2 regions of the Paenibacillus sp. FW507-14B1B genome follow, and region 2 is predicted to be linked to the other one. Evidence: riboswitches for the same ligand, from Rfam matches in the RefSeq annotation. Region 2 holds a riboswitch; the other holds the start of a gene.

Region 1 (3,148 bases), on a different contig from region 2:
GCGCAAAACTCCAAAATCTAGAATTATCTTCATGAGTAGTATAAGTGGAGTCATCGGATTCCCTGGATATGGACCATACGCTTCTTCGAAGTTTGCTGTGGAGGGAATGGCTGAATGTCTTTCACTAGAGCTTCAGCCGCTCGGAATGGATGTGGTGCTGATCGAGCCAGGAGCTTACGGAACACCGATCTGGGGCAAAGGGTTTAGCGATATAAAAGCAGAGGCTGGATCTCCTTACCAGAAAATGCTGAATAATGTGCTGGATTTCTCCAGAACAACTGCTGAAAAAAGCGGTGATCCGCAGGAGGTTGCCCGACTGGTTGGGGAAATCGCTCGAAGCGCTTCCCCAAAGTTCAGGTATAGAGTCCCATTCGGAACACGGATGACTATTGTAGCTAAGCTGTTACTGCCGTACCGGTTGTTTCGGCATATCGTACTAAGAACGCTTAATAAATAGGCAAGCGATTCTATGATTCTTTTGACGGCTTATGAAGAAGACCTAAAAGTGCGCCCATCTTCACCTTATCTCCGACCGTTAGGTCACCACGAGGCGTGAACGTACCATTCTCTGTTAGAAGAACGACGGTAGAACCAAATTCAAAGTAGGCCAGGTCGTCACCGTTACGCCACTCACTTACGGATGGATCGGCATATTTAATACTGCTGACGTTCATCGCACCGACTTTAACAACAGCGACTTCGCCATGCTCGTGCGTGATATAGGTTATGAGTCTTTCATTACGGCTAAGGACGGAGCGGATGTTCGTCATCGCAAAATCATTCACCGGGTATACCTTACCACGGAGATGCTCACTTTCCGCCTTTTTCCCGGTTACAGGAGAGTGAATTCGGTGATAGTCGGTAGGGCTTAGATATAGCACGAATACATAACCGTTCGTATAATTCTCCATTCGCGGGGAATTAGCGAGCAGATCGCCGATCGTATAATCTTGGCCTTTGACGTTTAGGATGGTACCGGAATGAATAGGACCCATACCGGTAATGACTCCATCTACAGGGCTGGTCATTGCACTGGCCGTTTCATCGATTGCACGCATACCCATCTTCAATCGACGGGAGAAGAATTCGTTCAGTGAACGGTATTCATGAATTTCTTTTTCCGCTTCATGTGCGGGGATTTGATATATTCGTATAAACGTTGGTATCAGATAACGGCTCAATCTGCTGTGGGAAAAGCCTCCCATGATCCGGGATACCCACTTACGGGAAGATAGTTCTGTCATCAGCCTCAGTAATTGTTTAGCCATGTGATTCTCCTTTTACTCATGCATTAACAATGGGCGGATCAAACCATCCGCACTCTGAATTATATTGACATAGAACAGGGGTTAAATCAATAAAAAGGGGAATTTGTAAAAAAGGGACTTGCAAATTTTGGAGATCGTGTGTATTTTTAAGTCAGCTTAAAATCGAATAGGGAATACGGGGGCTTGAGTGAATCAGGCTGAGACTGCAGACATTATTCCGCTGCTGACCGTTAATCTGAACTGGGTAATGCCAGCGTAGAGAATATCCGACCCTCAATCCATAGGGCCTTCTTTCCGTCTGCGCATGTTTCCAGACGGTTTTTTGTTGTGCTCTGATAAAGATCTTAAGTAAGAGAGGGGAAGTTGAGATGCAATCCAGTACTCAAGAAAAGATGAATGCACCTGTCAGAAAAGGACTAAGACTGAGTGATATTTTGGTTACCGTTCTGGTGTCGCTTGTGATTGGTGTGGTGTACCACTTCTGGGGCTCGGTGTACAACCTGTTTAAACCGTTGTTTTTTGAAGCAGATGAGTTGCTGTACGGAATGTGGTTCGCTGCGGCTACTCTTGCTTTTCTACTGATTCGTAAGCCTGGTGTAGCGCTTGTAGCAGAGCTTGCGGCTGCTCATGTGGAGGTATTGTTCGGAAGTGGATGGGGTCTTAACCTGCTGTTATACGGATTAATCCAAGGTTTGGGGGCAGAGCTCGTATTTGCGGCTTTTCGCTATAAAAAGTATTCGGTCTGGGTCGTTGCTCTTGCCGGGGGAGTTTCTGCGGTTGGTTCGATGTTTATGGATTTCTATTTAGCGTATACAGATGACTATGCTTGGTGGTTATTTATTGCCAAGTACAGTATGCGTGTTATCAGTGGGGCCCTGATTGCGGGATATCTCATGTATGTCTTGGCAAATGCGTTGGAACGCACAGGAGTAACCTCACTGCTTCGTCCGGCTTCGGCTAAGGATTACGATGACTTGGATGATCCTCAGCATGTGTGAGAACACAGTTGATCAACATCTGGTACAGGGTGATGAACTAATGAATGCACCTTGTACGGTTTATGTGGAAGACTTGCGGCTGAAGTTTCCGGGCGAGAGTGAGTTGATGTTTAAGGATGTATCATTTGCAGCGAAAAAAGGAGAAAAGGTGCTTCTCCTAGGACCGAGTGGATGTGGTAAATCGACACTGCTTCAGGTGCTTAGTGGCATGATTCCGAATGCAATAGAAGTGCCTATGAAATGCGCGGGACAGCAGATTCCCTCTTCGTGGGCGTATGTGTTTCAGGACCCGGATACACAATTTTGTATGCCGTATGTGGACGAGGAATTGGCTTTTGTGCTGGAAAATCTCGGTGTTCCGCAGGAAGATATGGCTTCTCGGATGAATGAGGTTCTAGGTAAGGTCGGCTTGCAGTTGGATGACCTTCATTTGCCTATCAGTCATCTCTCTCAGGGAATGAAGCAGCGGCTTGCGCTCGCATCTGCTCTACTTCTTCAACCGGATGTACTGTTTCTAGATGAGCCTTCTGCGCTGCTGGACCCAGAGGGAAGAGAACAGATATGGGAAGCCGTGAAATCTGTTTCAGACGGGCGAACGCTCATTATTGTTGAGCACCGGATTGAGGAGATGGTGGAGTATGTCGACCGAGTAGTATTGTTTGGGTCTAGTGGAGTGATTCTCGGTGAAGGTAGACCAGAGCATGTGTTTACAGCTTATCAGCAGGAGTTGAAGGATTACGGAATATGGTACCCCGGGGTGTGGGATGACTACATTCGATCAGAGGCTGGAGCAGATTCGAAGGCAAAAGCAAAGGTTAAGACGGATCATATTTCTGCAACAATGGGACATGGGGAGCTAGCTAGTGATGTGGTTCCTTATGA
Region 2 (3,148 bases):
CACTGAGCTCATCTACGCTCTTCCTCGGTTGTTTCATGAAACTGCGGGATTCATCGTAAGCATTCTGGAACACATTCTCTACATACGTTGTGGTAGCGAGCCTCATAATGGTGTCAAGCACATACATGGGTTTGCGAGGATGAGCCTTTTTTACCAGTCGAATGGTATCCAGTAAGTGGGTTGTTGCAGGATCATAGTCTGGGTAGGCTGAACCGCCGTTGGTACGCAATCTTCTACTCCCAATTAGTCCTCCATACGCGAGCATATCTGCAGAGATAATAAAGCCATCAACCTCTGCTGCATGATCGAGAATGAACTTGCGAATGTTGGTTGTGTTACCGAATGTAGGCGAAGATGTGCTCAGGAGTGTGTTGTCTGAAGCGGTCTTCTGAGAATCCATTCGGTTCTTGATATCCTCCAAGCATGGCGTAATCACTTCAATGCCAGCGGATCTTCCTTGAACAATCACATCATCTAGGTTTACCGGTCGATCATCTAAAGGTACATACAGAACTTTTTTCATATTCATATCCATACAACTCCCTCATTTATAGTATGAAAGGCCGTATACAAAAGGGAAGTGAAGAATCGAGATGAACCTCTTCCCAAGTTCATCTCGTTTCTTTATTGTTAGGTGCCTTCACCTATATAGGTAATTGTTACATAAGAAATACAACCACTAGAATTATTTTTTTGAAAAATAATCATTTTCTATATAGAACATCTTTCAAATGACCTTAGAAAATTCATAAAATCAACATTACAAACACCATAAAAAGTGGTATTGTATAGAATAAACAGAACAAGTGTTCTTATATTTTGGTGTTGATTGTCTATCTTTGCAACTTAACAGAATGGAGTGGATGAAGAATTGAATACAGGTCAGACGGCTTTTGAGCGAGTTCAGGGAGAGGTCCACCGGATTGGCTGGAGGATTCAATATCGCGCTAAGACGTTGAAGAAACGGGAGTGTACCTTCTATGATCTTGAACGCATGTATACGAAAGTGAACTTTACAGATCAAGCTGAGAACAGAATGTTGGTTGAACAGCTGATAAATACACTTCCCCCTCAAGGCAAGATCATTATTTATAAACTGTACATACAGGATCAGACGGAATCCGAAGTAGCACGCGAGCTGAATATAAGTCAACAGGCGGTGAACCGATGGAAACGAAGAATGATCAACCAGTTATCACAGACCGTGAGTTTCTAGCATTGCTAGAAGCAGCGCAGGACAATGATCCAGATGCGATGATACAGCTTATCGATTTATTTAAGGAGGATATTGTGAGAGCCAGTCAATTTATCCAACTACCGAAAGAGGATGCCGTAGCAGAAATTGTAATGGAGCTATTGGCGTATATTAAAGAGGGGGAGGAATAGATTAGGAGTTTGTTCGTTTGACATCTATCCCAATCCTGTGTACAGTAATTGACAATAGAATAGAAAGTCCACTAGGGGAGCCGTTGGCGGCTGAGACAAGAGAGTATCTTGGACCCTTTGAACCTGATCTAGTTCATACTAGCGTAGGAAAGTGGAGTCGGTCATATCATTATTGCCTTATCCTTATGCAATGATTGAAATAGATGAAGCCGCTCCAGCTTTCGGGGCGGCTTTTTTTGGCGTCTACTGAAAGTGGTTACTCTTACGGGACTTTCTGCTCTTCAAAAAAATTGGAGGTGGAAGACTTATGAGTTTCACACAAGAGCTCCGTCAACAGGCGGACGGTATTTTTCAGGCCATATTTGAACATCCCTTTGTGAGAGGAATAGCAGAAGGTAAGCTAACGAAGGAACAGCTGGTTCATTATATCAAACAGGATTATGAGTATTTGAATGCATACATGCGGATTTATGGGATTGCCATTTCTAAGTGCACGACAAGAGAAGAGATTGCTGTATTCAATGAACAGATATCATTTATTCTACATAGCGAGGTACATCCACATCAGAATTTTTGTCATGAAGCAGGGGTTAGGTATGAGGATATGCAGGGGTATCCGCTGGCTCCGTCAGCACATCATTATATACGCCATATGTTGACCGTGGCTCACGAAGGAAGTCTGGGTGAGATTATGGCGGTGCTGCTACCTTGTCCTTGGACGTATCTTGAGATTGGGCAAAAGCTGATGAAGGAAGTTAATCCAGATGAGTCTCACCCGTTCTATGAATGGATCACATTCTATGGCAACCGTGCGGATGGTGCGACCATTAAATTCTGCAATGAACTCGATGCTTGGGCCTTGGAGGCCACGGCTGCTGAGCGTTCACGCATGACCGAGCATTTCATGCTTAGCTGTCAGCTAGAGTATTTGTTCTGGGATATGGCTTACCGTCAGGAAGAGTGGCCGGTTCAGATGCAGGCGATCTGTTCTGTGAATTCTTAGTGTATTCCATCATCATAACGACAAAGTGAGGCTGATGAGTGTGATGTTAGATAAAGAGGTTTCCGAGTTACTAGGGAAGGTGCAGCAGCATAAACCGCTTGTACATAATATGACGAATGTGGTGGTGACTAATTTTACGGCAAATGGTCTTTATGCGTTAGGTGCATCCCCTGTTATGGCGTATTCACCCGATGAGGTTGCCGATATGGCAAAAATTGCAGGGGCGCTAGTGCTGAACATTGGAACATTGTCTCGTGAATTGGTGGATGCCATGATTATCGCGGGACGTTCAGCGAATGCGCATGGAGTTCCGGTCCTGTTGGACCCTGTAGGTGCCGGAGCTACAACGTTTCGAACGGAGTCAGCGCTGCGTATTTTGAAGGAGGTTCAGATTTCGCTTGTACGGGGAAATGCGGCCGAAGTTGCTCATCTTGTCGGCGAATCGCGGGAGATTAAAGGCGTGGATGGCGGTGGCAGTGCGGGTGAAAGTCATGTGAGTCTAGCCATTCGAGCAGCACAGGAGTTGAAGACAACGGTTGTCATTACGGGAGAAGAGGATGTCATCACGGATGGTACGACCGTACGGGTTATAAGTGGTGGACATGAGCTGCTTACAAAAGTAACCGGAGCGGGTTGTCTATTAACTTCTGTATTAGGGGCTTTTGCAGCCATAGAGCCGAATCTTATGTTATCAGGCGCAGCAGGTCTTGCCTTCTATGGAGCTGCTGCTGCTCGCGCGGCAGAACTCACCTCGGATGT

The links. Region 2 has a riboswitch for thiamine pyrophosphate ahead of tenA (thiaminase II). Riboswitches for the same ligand answer to the same signal wherever they lie in the genome.
Region 1: another riboswitch for thiamine pyrophosphate. It lies ahead of AC3WJJ_RS15260 (ECF transporter S component); the one in region 2 lies ahead of tenA (thiaminase II).

The regions. Positions count from the first base shown of each region.
Region 1 covers NZ_JBYSWS010000002.1:1,427,142-1,430,289, reverse strand. The annotation lists gene AC3WJJ_RS15270 (SDR family oxidoreductase) at 1-457, shown strand, start outside; gene asd (archaetidylserine decarboxylase) at 468-1,268, opposite strand; TPP riboswitch at 1,434-1,547, shown strand; gene AC3WJJ_RS15260 (ECF transporter S component) at 1,637-2,266, shown strand; gene AC3WJJ_RS15255 (ABC transporter ATP-binding protein) at 2,307-3,148, shown strand, end outside.
Region 2 covers NZ_JBYSWS010000005.1:288,833-291,980, reverse strand. The annotation lists gene AC3WJJ_RS22530 (DUF4127 family protein) at 1-529, opposite strand, end outside; gene AC3WJJ_RS22525 (sigma factor-like helix-turn-helix DNA-binding protein) at 860-1,216, shown strand; gene AC3WJJ_RS22520 (helix-turn-helix domain-containing protein) at 1,168-1,386, shown strand; TPP riboswitch at 1,450-1,553, shown strand; gene tenA (thiaminase II) at 1,694-2,389, shown strand; gene thiM (hydroxyethylthiazole kinase) at 2,433-3,148, shown strand, end outside.